DNA from 2 places in the Herminiimonas sp. NPDC097707 genome. Region 2 is predicted to be linked to the other one. Evidence: predicted binding sites of a transcription regulator. Region 2 holds the regulator's gene; the other holds the start of a gene.
What was found. Region 2 encodes HrcA, which represses chaperone genes, less so after heat shock. Its sites were predicted from a motif close to TTAGCACTCNNNNNNNNNGAGTGCTAA; they were not measured.
Positions count from the first base shown of each region.

Region 1 (7,343 bases), 250 kb from region 2:
CTTGAACATCATGTGTTCCAGTGCATGCGCCGTTCCGGTAGTACCGTTGCGCTCATCCACCGAGCCGGTTCGATACCAGATCATGTGCGCCACCGTCGGTGCGCGATGATCTTCGTTGACGATAATCTTCATGCCGTTTTTCAGCGTGAATTCCTCAGTTTGCGCCGCGCCGGCGAAGGTCGGGGCCAAAATTATGGCTGCTGCCATCAGCATTGTTCTGATACTCAATTTCATGACCTTCGCTCTGATAGAATACGTCGATTGTATCCGCTCGCCTGCAACATACCGGCAAGCGCCTGTGACCGCTGTTCTGACCCCATTCCCGATGTTTAGTTTCTTCAAGAAAAAAACGCAAGAACCTGCCCCTCTGGCGACGTCGCCTGCGACGCCCGCTCCCGCACCGGAAATACCGGTCGTTTCTGCTCCGCAGGAGACGCAAACGGAAATCGTTGCTGCCGTCACGCCAGCCGAGCAAAAGCAATCGTGGATGGCGCGACTGAAGGTCGGACTTTCCAAAACATCATCCAATCTGACGACCTTGTTCGTCGGCGCAAAAATTGACGAGGATCTGTACGAAGAGCTGGAATCGGCACTGCTGATGTCCGATGCCGGCGTCGATGCCACGCAATTCCTGCTCAACGAATTGAAACGCAAGGTCAAAAATGAAAAACTGACCGAGGCTGCACAGGTCAAAACCGCATTGCGCAGCCTGCTGCTTGAGATGCTGACGCCTCTGCAAAAACCGCTGGTACTTGGACAGCACCAGCCGCTGGTGATGATGATCACCGGCGTCAACGGCGCCGGCAAAACCACCACCATAGGCAAGCTCGCCAAGCATTTGCAGGCGCACCATCAATCTGTTTTGCTGGCCGCCGGCGACACCTTCCGCGCCGCTGCACGCGAGCAGCTGACGGTGTGGGGAGAGCGCAATAACGTCACGGTGATTGCACAGGAATCGGGCGATCCAGCCGCCGTTGCCTTCGATGCCGTCCATTCGGCGCAGGCACGCGGCACCAATGTCGTGATGGTCGATACCGCCGGGCGCCTGCCTACGCAATTGCATTTGATGGAAGAACTGAAGAAAATCAAACGCGTGATTGCCAAGGGCATGTCGTCCGCACCGCATGAAATTTTGTTGATCATAGACGGCAACACGGGACAAAATGCGCTCACGCAAGTCAAGGCTTTCGATGACGCATTGGGTCTGACCGGGCTGGTCGTGACCAAACTCGACGGCACTGCGAAAGGCGGCGTCCTGGCCGCAATCGCGCGCGCGCGGCCGATCCCGGTCTACTTCATCGGCGTCGGCGAGCAGATCGAAGATCTGCAGCCGTTCAATGCACAGGAATTTGTTGAAGCACTATTGGGTTAATCGATATCGATGATTGAATTTCGCCAGGTTTCGAAAAAGTACGCACAGAACGTCACTGCACTGTCCGACATTACGCTATCGGTCGACAAGGGCGAACTGGTATTTCTGGCTGGCCCTTCCGGCGCCGGCAAATCCACACTGCTGAAAATGATTGCCGCGATAGAAAGACCGAGCGCAGGTACGGTCATTGTCAGCGGCCATGATATTGGCCGCATCAAAAATTCCGGCCTGCCCTATTTACGGCGCAATCTCGGCTTGATTTTCCAGCAGCAGCGTCTGCTGTCGGATCGCAGCGTATTGGCAAACGTCATGCTGCCGCTGATCGTCTGCGGCGCCGCGCGCTCCGATGCCGAACGGCGCGCACGTGCAGCACTGGACAAGGTCGGCCTGCTCGACAAGGCCGCATCTGCACCGCAAACGCTATCCGGCGGCGAACAGCAACGGGTATCGATAGCGCGCGCCATCGTCAATCGCCCGCAAATCATCCTGGCCGACGAACCTACCGCCAATCTGGACCGTGAAAGTGCCAACAAGGTGCTCGATGCACTGAAAGCCTTTCACGCGGTTGGCGTGACCTGCCTCATTTCCACTCATGACGAACAATTCCTCGATACGGCAACCCGCGTGATTTATCTCGATCATGGCAAGATCATCGAAAGCTGGCGCAGAACCACTCCACAGGTGCCGGCATGAATAGCTGGTTCAGACAGCATCGCTTCGCGCTGGGCGATGCATTTCGCCATCTGTTCAAGACGCCTGGCAACTTCCTGTTGAACGTGCTGGTGGTATCGATTGCGCTGGCCCTGCCGTTTGCAGGTCTGACCCTGCTGGAAAACGTCCGGCCTGTTTCAGAGCAACTGGCGGTGGAGCCGGAAATCAGCGTCTTCATGCAAATGGATGCATCGCGCGAACGCGCAACGGCCCTCGCGCCGGAAATCAGGCGCATCGCACAGGAAGCCAAACATCCGGTCAAACTGGAATTCATCCCGCGCGAAAAAGCGCTGAATACGCTGAAAGATAAAACCGGCCTCGAAGACGCCATCGCCACTCTCGGGAGCAACCCCCTGCCGGATGCTTATGTCGTCAAAATGACCGGTTTCCAGAACGACGGTGACGCCGGAAAAATAAAGACCATTACCGGAAAATTGCAGGCATTGAATGGGGTCGAATATGTACAGATCGATTCCGCCTGGGTTGAACGTCTGGCGGCATTATTGCAAGTGATGCGTCTGATTCTGCTCTTCCTCGGTGCAACTCTGGGCGTGGTCGTGGTTGCCGTAGTGTTCAATACGATACGATTGCAAGTCATGACGCAACGCGAAGAAATCGAAGTCTCGCGTCTGGTCGGTGCCACCGATGCGTTCATATGCCGGCCTTTTTATTACACCGGCGCATTACTTGGACTGATTGCAGGCGCGGTCGCGCTGCTCGCCGTCGCCGTCGCCTTGAACCCGCTCAACACCGCCATCGCCGACTTCGCTCGCCTCTATGCATCCGAATTCCGGCTGATGCCGCTGAATACCGGTACAACGCTGCTCATGCTCGCTGCCAGTGCTTTCCTCGGCCTGCTCGGAGCATTGCTATCGGTACAACGCCATTTGGCTCGCCTTGCATAAGAACGGCAACTGGCTTGTTGCCTTGCGGAATTGAATTTTTTATTTAATGTAAGCACGCACTAGCGGAAAATCGTTGAAAAATCATCAATAACGGCACGGTTCTTTCTACGCTGCCGCATAGCTGGCTCAAGAAATTCACAAATCTTTACCTGAAAAGTTGGCTGCCGGACGCAACTTCAGGCACGAATCAGGCTCTAAATCCCTGAAGCAAGTACAATTATTATTTAAAATGCAATAGTGTATGGCTATGATCTTGGTATAAAACCCTCATTAGCACTCATTCCAGGAGAGTGCTAAGATAGGTGGTGTAAACGATTTAGAACGCAAGCAATTCGATTCTGGATAAAAGCAAGGAGAACGCATGAAAGCCACATCTGCATCAACCGCAATGATTTCACCAAGCAACATAATGTCCTTGGGATTTTCTGGCGCGCTGGGCAATATTGACGCTTACATCTCGGCAGTCAATCGTCTGCCTATGCTGACACACGAAGAAGAAATATCATTGGCAAAACGCCTGCGCGACGACAATGATCTGGCCGCAGCGCAAAAGCTCGTCCTGTCCCATTTGCGTCTGGTCGTATCGATTGCGCGTGGTTACTTGGGTTATGGCTTGCCTCACGCAGATTTGATTCAGGAAGGCAATATCGGCTTGATGAAAGCCGTCAAACGCTTCGATCCGGATCAAGGCGTACGTCTGGTGTCGTATTCGATGCACTGGATCAAGGCTGAAATGCATGAATACATTTTGAAAAACTGGCGCCTGGTGAAAGTGGCGACGACGAAAGCGCAACGCAAATTGTTCTTCAATCTGCGCAGCCACAAAACAGGCCTGGATGCCATGACGCCCGATCAAGTCGAAGCACTGGCGAAAACCCTGAACGTCAAACGCGAAGAAGTCATCGAGATGGAAACGCGTTTGTCCGGCCGGGATATCGCGCTGGAAGCGCCGACCGACGATGAAGACGACAAGTTTGCACCAATCGCCTACCTATCGTCCGATTTGCAGGAGCCAACCAGGGTTCTGGAATCGCAGCGCTACGATCGCCTGCAAACCGAAGGCTTGTCGAGTGCACTGGGGAAACTCGATCCACGCTCACGCCGCATTGTGGAAGCACGCTGGCTGGCGAACGACGATGGTTCCGGTGCCACCTTGCACGAACTGGCAAGTGAATTCGGCGTTTCAGCCGAGCGCATCCGTCAGATCGAAACCGTGGCATTGAAGAAGATGAAAGGTTCGCTGGCTGCTTTCGCATGATCCAGCAGCAATGAACAAAAAAGGCGCTCAATCGAGCGCCTTTTTTTATGCTTGCATGCTTACTCGGCCAGCAGGATTTTCACATCATGCACGATCGGTTCCGTGCCCTGTCCGTGTCGAATGAACAAACGTATCCGGCCTTGCGTATCGAACACATAACTGCCTGCCGTATGGTCGATGGTATAGCTGCCCGGCGTTTTACCCGGCACTTTCTGATAAAACACCTTGAATTCCTTGGCGGTTTTTTCAGTCTCTGCCAGATCGCCGCGCAAACCGAGGAAACGCGGATCGAAGGCAGGCACATACTGCTTCAGCAATTCTGCCGTATCGCGTTCCGGGTCCACCGTGACAAACAGAACCTGCACCTTGTCGGCATCCGGTCCCAGCGCCGTCATGACATTAGCCATTTCCAGCATGGTGGTCGGGCATACATCGGGGCATTGCGTAAAACCAAAAAACACAACGACTGCCTTGCCCTTGAAATCCGCCAGAGTACGCAGCCTGCCATTATGGTCGGGCAAGGAAAAATCCTTGCCGTAGGCCAGTCCGGTTACATCGGTATTGGTGAAAGCAACTGGCGCCTTGCCGCTGCAGGCGCTTAAGCCCAGTACGACAACGCACATGGTCAGCAGGAAACGTAAACGCATTTTTTTCAAAACCTCAAATAGTGATCGACCAGCAAGGCGGCAAACAACAGCGACAGGTAGACAATCGAATAGGTAAACATCTTGCGCGCGATCATGTCCGTGTAGTGGCGATACACCTGCCACGCGTACCACATGAAAATGATATCGAGCACCGCTGCCGCGACCAGGTAGATCAGGCCACTCATGCCAACGGCAAACGGCAGCATCGTGGTGGCGACCAGCGCAATCGTGTACAGCCAGATATGGAATTGCGTGAAGGCCGTGCCATGCGTGATCGGCAGCATCGGCAAACCGGACTTTGCATATTCATCACGGCGATACAATGCCAGCGCCCAGAAATGCGGAGGAGTCCAGATGAAGATGATCAAAACCAGGATCCATGCCTGCATAGGCAAATCGTTTGCCACCGCAGCCCAGCCCAGAGCCGGCGGCATCGCACCGGACAAACCGCCAATCACGATGTTTTGCGGTGTGGCGGGTTTCAGAATGATGGTGTAAATCACCGCATAACCGACAAAGGTGGCAAAGGTCAGCCACATCGTCAGCGGATTGACGAAGTTGTACAGCACCCACATGCCGGCGCCGCCGATCACGCCGGAAAACACCAGCGTCTGCGGTACGGTAATTTCACCTTGCGCCATCGGACGTCGTGCCGTGCGTGCCATGCGTGAATCTATTTCGCGTTCGACCAGGCAATTGATCGCAAATGCAGCGCCGGCAAGCAGCCAGATGCCAGCTGTGGCAGCGATGACGATTTTCCAGTCCGGCAAGTCCGGGGTTGCCAGAAACATGCCGATCACGGCGCAAAAAACTGCCAGCTGCGTCACACGCGGCTTGGTCAGTGCCCAGTATTGGGCGATGCGATTGGAAGAGACTATCAAGGTTGTCATGCTTTATCTTTTGATGCTGCCGATGAGCGCAAATCAATCTGATAGGGCTCACGATTTTGCCCGCTTGGGCTCGGGATTCTAGCTTTGTAGTTTAACATGACCAGCAGCAGCACAAGTAAAGCCGCGCAACCATTATGCGCAACAGCAAGTGCGAGCGGCCACTTCAATGAAACGGTGGCAATACCGATCACGATTTGCAAGACCAGCGCAGCCAGCACACCGCGTGCCGTGGTGCGCAAACCAGGAATCGACAAGGCTTTCCATGCTGTCCAGCCGAGCACCGCCACCACCACGAGCGCAAACATTCTGTGCGTCCAGTGAATCGCCGTCAGCGCGTCGAAGGGAAGATAATCGCCGCCAGCAGTCTTGCCGAGCTCACGCCACAACGTGAAACCATGTTCAAAATCCATCTGCGGCACCAGCGCACCATGACAGAGCGGAAAATCGCTGCAAGCCAACGCGGCATAATTGGTGCTGACCCAGCCACCCAGCGCGATCTGCACGCTCAACAACACCAATGCAATCAGAGCCGGCCTACGCAAGGTCAACGCGCGCGCATCGACGAATGGATGATCCTTCTGCCGCGCGCCCACCCAGGTCAGCATGCCGAGCAAAGCCATGCCGAGCAAAAGATGTATCGTGACAATAATAGGCTGCAGCTTCATGGTCACGGTCCAGGCACCGAACGCGCCTTGCACACAGACAAAGAACAGCAGCAGCATCGGGTAACGCGGCGAAAAACGCGTGAGCGTACGGCCGCTTTGCAACCAGAAGCGCCATGCAATCACCACAATGGCGATGATCAGTACGCCTATGCCCATCGCAAGATAGCGATGAATCATTTCGACCCAGGCTTTCATGACAGTCACAGGGCCGTCCGGCATCAGAGCTTCGGCAGCACGTATATGCTCCAGCGCCTGCAAGGGATTGGCATGGCCGTAACAGCCTGGCCAGTCGGGGCAACCCAGCCCGGAATCCGTCAGCCGCGTGAAGGCGCCGAACATGATCACGTCAAAGGTAAGGAACATCGTCACCCATACCAGCTTGCGATATTTGTTCGGATCGCGGGAAGACCAGACGATCACGAATGCCAGCAAGGCGACGAACAGTCCCTTGCTGGCAAGTTGAAACAGCATGCCGGAATCAGCCAATTGAAGAGGCTTTCAATAGTTTGACGATATCTTTCTTGATCTTGTTCGGATCGGCATCTTTCGGGAAACGCATCATCAGATTGCCCAGCGGATCGATCATGTAAATGTGATCTGTCATGGTGCTGCCCTCTTCCACCGGCAACCATGCGCGCACGGCCTCCGGTTTGACGCGCAACATATGGGTGCCATCGAACTCGCGCATCAATATCGTATCCAGTGGCTTGTCGTCGGTAATTAGCCAGACGCGTTCGATACGTTCCATTTCCTTGCCTTGCGCGAGGCGCAGCTGGCGCATGTCATGCAATTTTTTTTCGCATGCTGCCGGGCATTCTCCGCCATCGACCTGCAACATGATCCACTTGCCCTGATAGGCATCCAGCGCTACCGGCTTGCCGTCGAGGGCCCGTGT
Region 1 is NZ_JBIWCI010000001.1:2,029,640-2,036,982, forward strand. Features, by position in the region: gene ACIQW9_RS09780 (M16 family metallopeptidase) at 1-234, opposite strand, end outside; gene ftsY (signal recognition particle-docking protein FtsY) at 326-1,372, shown strand; gene ACIQW9_RS09790 (cell division ATP-binding protein FtsE) at 1,382-2,065, shown strand; gene ftsX (permease-like cell division protein FtsX) at 2,062-2,988, shown strand; gene rpoH (RNA polymerase sigma factor RpoH) at 3,350-4,246, shown strand; gene ACIQW9_RS09805 (SCO family protein) at 4,306-4,893, opposite strand; gene cyoE (heme o synthase) at 4,899-5,783, opposite strand; gene ACIQW9_RS09815 (heme A synthase) at 5,780-6,919, opposite strand; gene ACIQW9_RS09820 (SCO family protein) at 6,927-7,343, opposite strand, start outside.
Region 1: a site for HrcA is predicted at 3,259-3,285, ahead of rpoH (RNA polymerase sigma factor RpoH). Genes of this name have one in related genera too.

Region 2 (7,343 bases):
TCATGCTGAGTTCCTGCATGGCGACCGTGACGGCATCGCCCAGCGCCTTGGCAGCCTTGCTGCGCGCCTTCGATAATTTTTGCGTCGCTGCCATGTAGGCGGCCTGCAGTTTTTCTTCCTGCACGCGCAAGGCATCCAGATCGCTGGCATCGGCCAGCTGCTTCAATTGCGCGGACAGCGTTTCCAGTTCCTGCGGCAAATCGTCCGCCGCCACACGAAATTTGCGTGAAGCGGAATGGATGTTTTCCAGACGCGTTTCTACTTCACGCAAACGCGCCGGATCGAGTTCGACCCGGCTCAGATAATCGTTAAGCGCGTACACCGCTTCCTGCAATTGAATCCGCGCTGGTTCCAGCGCATCCAGCACCGGCTGCAAACCGGCATCCAGATCGACCAGCTTGCCGATACGGATATTGAGCGAGGACAGTTGCGACAGCATGGGTGCCGTCTCGGCGTCGGAAATCAGCGTCAGCGCATCCTGCGCACCTTCAATCAAACTGGCGGCGTGCGACAGGCGGCTGTGTTCATTGGTGATGTCAGCCCATTCGCCCGGTTTGACCGAGAGTTTTTCCAGTTCGCCGACCTGCCATTCCAGGCGCTCGCGTTCCAGCAAGACGTTCTTGGCATTTGTTTCGAATTCTTCGCGTTGTCGCGCCAGGGCGCGCCAGGTTTTATAGGCGCCGGCTACGGCTTTGACTTCTTCCTGCAAGCCCGCCTGGTTATCCAGTAGCACGCGCTGCATGTCCTGCTTCAATAGCGACTGATGCGCATGCTGGCCATGAATATCGACCAGTTTTTCACCCAGTTCGCGCAGTTGGGTGGCGGTGGCAGCAATGCCGTTGATGAAGGCTTTCGAGCGACCGGCATTGTCGATCACGCGACGCAGCAAGGCGCCGCCTTCTTCGTTGGTGAATTCATTTTCTGCCAGCCAGGCATCAAGTTCTGTGCTGGCGGAAAATTCGGCCGTGATATCTGCCTTGGCCGCACCTTCGCGCACCACGCTGGCATCGCCACGCCCACCCAGCGCCAGTGCCAGTGCATCGATCAAAATCGATTTGCCAGCACCCGTTTCGCCGGTAAATACCGAGAAGCCGGATGAAAATTCAAGTTCGATGGCATCGACGATCACGAAATCGCGAATGGAAAGCGTGCGCAGCATGTGGTTGGAATCTTCCCGTTGGTTCGGCTGTGCTGCATGGCCCGGCACAGCAGCGAGCGGCACATCAGAGTATTCAATTAAATCGGCGCATACGCCCCGGCATACTCAATCGGCAGCCTTATTTTAACCGGCCCTGCACCGATGGATATTCGTTCCAGTGCAGTTTTTCGCGCAACGTATCGTAATAACTCCAGCCCTCGGGATGCAGAAAGGTAACCGCATGGTCGGATCTTTTGACGATAATGCGATCGCCGTGCAGCAGACGCGCCACCGATTGCATATCGAAGTTGACGTTGCTATCGCGCCCGCCTACCACTTCGATCACGATTTCACTTGCATCCGGCACCACGATAGGGCGATTCGACAAGGCATGCGGCGCAATCGGCACCAGCACGATGCCCGACAGGCTGGGATGCAGCAAAGGACCGCCAGCAGAGAGAGAGTACGCCGTAGAACCGGTAGGCGTAGCAACGATCAAGCCGTCCGAACGCTGGTTGTACATGAAGTGGCCGTCGACGTGCACACACAATTCGACCATGCCTGAACCCGAGCCGCGCGACAATACGACATCGTTGAAAGCCAGCGTGTGATGCATGACAGCGCCGTTACGCGTCAGCGTGCCCTGCAGCAGGCTGCGCTTTTCGGAAGAGACCTTGCCGTTGAGCATATCCTGCAGCACCGGCATCATGTCTTCCAGCGAGATATCGGTCATGAAACCGAGCCGCCCCTGATTGATGCCGATCAACGGTATCTTGTGTGGTGCCAACTGACGTGCAATGCCGAGCATGGTGCCGTCGCCGCCGACGATGATCGCTACATCGGCCAGTTCGCCGATCTGCGCCAGATCCAGCGCTTCATAGCTGCCGAGACTAAAGCGCTCGGCAGTTTGCGAACCGAACACCACGCGGCGCCCCGTCTTGGCCAGCGCTTCGGCTATCTGCGTCAATGACTGGGTAATATCGTCCACTGAATGCACAGTCTCGCTGGGTTTTTGCTTGGCAAAAATCGCGATGGTTTGAAAAGACGAGGCGGTGTAGGAGTGTGAGGTCGGCAACATGCTGCAGATTAGACCATAATTCCTCTTTCTCTTGCACTATGCGATGCAGCATCCGCGCGAATAATTTTGTCCGCCTTATATTTCCTTTATGCCCACCCCTGCCTATCCTTCCCCCATCAAAGCCGTCCTCTTCGATCTGGACGACACGCTGTGGCCACTGGCGCCGACGCTGCTCAAGGCCGAGGCTGTGCTGTACGACTGGCTGGCACTGCACATTCCCGGCGTAACCCGGCGTTTCAGCAATGCGGAATTGCGCGAGCTACGCATGGAATTGTTGCCTACCGATCCGCAATATCAATTCAATGTATGGGCCCTGCGCCATGCCGCCCTGACGCACGCTTGCCGCCTGAGCAGTGAAAACCATGAACTGGTCGATCAGGCGATGGCCGTATTTTCCGAGGCACGCAATGCAGTGACTCCGTTCGACGATGTGGTGCCGGGACTGGCGCGCCTGAACGAGCGCTTTATGGTGGGCTCGGTTTCCAACGGTTTTGCCGATCTGTCGGCCATCGGCATCTCCCGGCATTTTCAATACTCGATCGCCGCCCATCAATTTGGCAGCGCCAAGCCACATCCGGAGATTTTTCTCGCCGCCTGCGACGCGCTCTCGATTGCCCCGCACGAAGCGGTCTATGTCGGCGACGATCCGCTGCTGGATATTCAGGGTGCGCAAAACGCCGGTCTGCAAGCGGTGTGGATGAATCGTTTTCAGCGCACCCTGCCGGAACATATCGTGCCGGCCGCCAGCGTTACCACACTGCATGAACTCGATGCATGGCTGAAACGCGCATAATGGCAGCATGACCATGTGCGACAAGGAATATCAGCCGCCCGCATGTAAATGCCGGCAAACGGTTCACATCGTGTAGGCTGCAAGCTTGCCGCCTGACGCCGCCACTCATTACAATACGCATACCATGCAACTCGATAACCGCGCACAAACACTGCTGAAAGCTCTGGTCGAACGCTATATAGCGGACGGCCAGCCGGTCGGTTCGCGCGAGCTTTCCAAGATTTCCGGCCTAGATCTGTCGCCGGCGACGATACGCAACATCATGGCCGACCTGGAAGAAATGGGCTTCGTCGCCAGCCCGCACACTTCCGCCGGCCGCGTGCCGACGCCGCGCGGCTATCGCGTATTTGTCGATACGCTGCTGACCGTACAAGCGATAGACGAAAGCGCGCTGGAATCCAAGCTGCAAGCCACGCTGCAAACCGGCTCCCAGCACAAAATCATTGCCAATGCGGCAGGCATTCTGTCCTCGCTATCCGAATTTGCCGGCATCGTGATTACGCCGCGGCGCGAATCGGTGTTCCAGCAAATCGACTTCTTGCGGCTGTCGGAAAAACGCATACTGCTGGTCATCGTCGGCCCGGGCGGCGACGTGCAGAACCGGCTCTTGCTGACCGATGTCGATTACTCGCCGGCGCAATTGGTGCAGGCTGCGAACTACATCAACCAGAATTACGGCGGCCTGAGTTTCGACGATGTAAGAATACGTTTGCAAGGCGAATTGAAGGCTTTGCGCGACGACATGACGCGCCTGATGCAAGCTGCGGTGGAAGCAGGCAGCGATGCGATGAACGACAATAGCGACGACTTGGTGATTTCCGGCGAGCGCAATCTGCTCAGCGTCAGCGATCTGTCCTCGAACATGGTCTCGCTGCGCAAACTGTTCGACCTGTTTGAACAGAAAACCAGTCTGATGCAATTGCTGGACGTCTCCAACAAGGCGACTGGCGTACAGATCTTCATCGGCGGCGAATCGAATCTGGTGCCCATGGATCAGATGAGCATAGTGACGGCGCCGTACACCGTCAACGGCAAGGTGGTCGGCACGCTGGGCGTGATCGGCCCCACGCGCATGGCATACGAGCGGGTCATTCCGATTGTCGACATTACCGCCAAGCTGCTGTCGAACGCACTCAGCCATACGCATGGTTAAAGCAGCATCCTTGCCATGATCGGGATATAAAAAAGCACGCGTCCCTTGCCGGAGGCGTGCTTTTTACCATGCGATGCACGCTGCTCTTATTTGATTTTCCGGCAATCCTTGCAATGACCATAAAGCGCCAGAGCGTGATCGGATATTTCAAATCCGCGTTCCTGCGCAATTTTTTCCTGACGCTTTTCGATTTCAGCATCGAAAAATTCTTCTACCTTGCCGCAAGTCAGGCACACCAGATGGTCATGATGCGAGCCTTCGTTGAGTTCAAAAACGGCCTTGCCGGTTTCAAAGTGATTGCGATGCAGCAAGCCGGCTTGTTCAAACTGGGTCAGCACGCGATATACGGTGGCCAGACCGACGTCGAGATTGTCCGCCAATAGCATCTTGTAGACATCTTCAGCACTCAAATGGCGCACTTCGGCAGTCTGAAAAATATCAAGGATTTTCAGCCGCGGCAGCGTGGCTTTCAGGCCGCTGGCTTTTAGTTCGCATGGATTGTTGGTCATGTTCTTGCTCAGTTAAAGGATATCTGCCTTATCATATAGCGTTTTCGTAAAATTGCTCAATCCCTTGAGATTCCCTATGCAAAAGTTGCCATCCCGTTTTTATCGTGCCTCAGCTGTCACTGGTTCATTTTGTTTAATACTGGCAACGCTCGTCACGGGTTGTGCATCGAAAAATCCCTTGATGGACGACGCGGCTCCAGTCGCAGCGAAGGCTAAACCGGCCAAACCAATCGCAGCAACGCCCGCCCCGACTCAGGCAGAACAAGCAATCTCCGCCGCCTCGGTGGCAGCAGAGGCACCGCCAGCCGCAACGCCTTCCACTGCAGTCGCTGAGCCGGCTGCTACTGAAACGCCAGTCGCCGCTCCGGTCGCCACGAGCGGCGCAACCGGCGTGCAAACCAAACGCACCAATCGCTTCCTCGGTATTTTCCGTCCTTACCGCCCGGACATCCAGCAAGGCAATTTTGTCTCGCAGGAAATGGTCGCTCAGTTGAAGGAAGGCATGACGCAGGATCAGGTGATTTTCCTGCTCGGCACACCCCTGCTGAACGACCTGTTCCACGCCGACCGCTGGGATTATGCCTTCCGCCTGCAAAAGGGCAACGGCGAGATCACGACCAGCCGCGTGACCGTTTTCTTCAAGGACAAGCTGGTATCGCATTTTGAAGGCGGCGATTTGCCGACTGAAAAAGATTATCTGGATCGTATTTCCGACAAGGCCAAGGAAGCCGGCAAGTAAGGTTTCCCGCACTCGCTACCAGGCGAATTTTTCACAGAACATTTTTTACCGAGTCTTTCAAGCATGAATCAAATGAAAATCGCAGTCGCCGGTGCATCCGGCCGCATGGGTCACATGTTGATCGAGGCCATTCTGAATGCTGCCGATGCAACGCTATCCGGCGCACTGGATATCGCCGCATCGCCGGCGATCGGCATCGACGCGGCCGCATTTCTGGGCAAACCGTCCGGCGTACTGATCGAATCCGATCTGGCCAAAGGCCTGGCAAATGCCGACTTTCTGATCGACTTTACACGTCCGGAAGGAACGCTGAAGCATCTTGAGTACTGCGCTGCGCACGGTATCAAGATGATCATAGGCACCACCGGCTTCGATGCAGCAGGCAAGGCAGCAATCGCCGCCGCTGCAGAAAAAACCGCCATCATGTTTGCACCGAATATGAGTGTCGGCGTCAACGTCACGATGAAGTTACTGGAGATGGCCGCCAAGAATTTTTCCGAAGGCTACGACATCGAAATCATCGAAGCGCATCATCGCAACAAGGTCGACGCACCGTCCGGCACCGCGATCAAGATGGGCGAAGTGATTGCCGGTGCGCTGGGTAAGGAACTGAACGATGTTGCCGTGTGGGCGCGCGAAGGCGTGACCGGTGCACGCGATCCGTCATCTATCGGCTTTGCCACCGTGCGTGGCGGCGACATCATCGGCGACCACACGGTATTGTTTGCCGGCGACGGTGAACGCATCGAAATTTCGCACAAATCGTCGAGCCGCGTGTCGTATGCGCACGGCAGCCTGCGTGCGGCACGTTTCCTGGCCGACAAGAAAACCGGCTTGTACGACATGCAGGATGTGCTCGGTTTGCGCTAGACGCAGGCTGGCAACCGATCAATCGCAACCTGACTTATCCAGATCGAAAACATGAACTCCACAGTCGCAGAGCAAGGATTGGGTTTGTCGCATTACTGGGCGCAGGGCGATGCGGTGTCGCACGCGGTCGCTTATGCGCTGTTGATCATGTCGATACTCAGCTGGTATTACATCCTGTCCAAAGGCTGGAGCGCATGGCGCATCCGCCGCAGCGCCGCAGCGCTGGAAAATTTCTGGCAGGCGCCAACGCTGCCTGACGCCATCGCCGCCATCCGACTGGCCGATAGCGAAAACGTCTATACGCCGCTGGCCGCGCAAAGCGCCGAGGCCGCCAACATCAAGCCGCACGCCAATTCACTCAACGCCAATACCGATCCAGGCGAATTGATTACGCGCACCCTGCGTCAGGAAATCAATCGCGTCTCGTCCCGCCTCGAAAACGGCCTGACGCTGCTGGCCTCGGTAGGTTCCACCGCACCCTTCATCGGCCTGTTCGGCACCGTGTGGGGGATTTACCATGCGCTGGTGGCGGTTTCCGCATCCGGCACCGTGCAAATCGACAAGGTTGCCGGCCCGGTCGGCGAAGCCCTGATCATGACGGCGCTCGGTCTGGCAGTGGCGATTCCGGCCGTGCTGGCCTATAACGCATTCACGCGCGTCAATCGCATCACGCTGGCCGAACTGGATGCATTTGCGCACGATTTGCACGCCTACCTGACGACCGGTACGCGCGTCGGAAAATAAGAGAGCAAAAATGGCATTCGGCGGATTCAGCGACAACAAACAGCCTGCACCGATGGCGGATATCAACGTCACACCCATGGTGGACGTGATGCTGGTGCTGCTGGTGATCTTCATCATCACCGCACCGTTGTTTACCCATGCAATCAAGCTCGATTTGCCGAGTGCGCAATCGGCGCCGGCGCCGACCGAGCCGACCACCATTTCGCTCTCCATCAATGGCGAAGGTGCGATTTTCTGGAACAACGATGCCGTCACCCAGGACGAACTGACGAGCAGATTTTCCATTGCCGCCAAACAGCAGCCACAACCGCAATTGCAA
Region 2 is NZ_JBIWCI010000001.1:1,782,652-1,789,994, forward strand. Features, by position in the region: gene recN (DNA repair protein RecN) at 1-1,159, opposite strand, end outside; gene ACIQW9_RS08625 (NAD kinase) at 1,278-2,216, opposite strand; gene ACIQW9_RS08630 (HAD family hydrolase) at 2,305-3,009, shown strand; gene hrcA (heat-inducible transcriptional repressor HrcA) at 3,134-4,162, shown strand; gene fur (ferric iron uptake transcriptional regulator) at 4,249-4,671, opposite strand; gene ACIQW9_RS08645 (outer membrane protein assembly factor BamE) at 4,853-5,410, shown strand; gene dapB (4-hydroxy-tetrahydrodipicolinate reductase) at 5,474-6,280, shown strand; gene ACIQW9_RS08655 (MotA/TolQ/ExbB proton channel family protein) at 6,332-7,024, shown strand; gene ACIQW9_RS08660 (ExbD/TolR family protein) at 7,035-7,343, shown strand, end outside.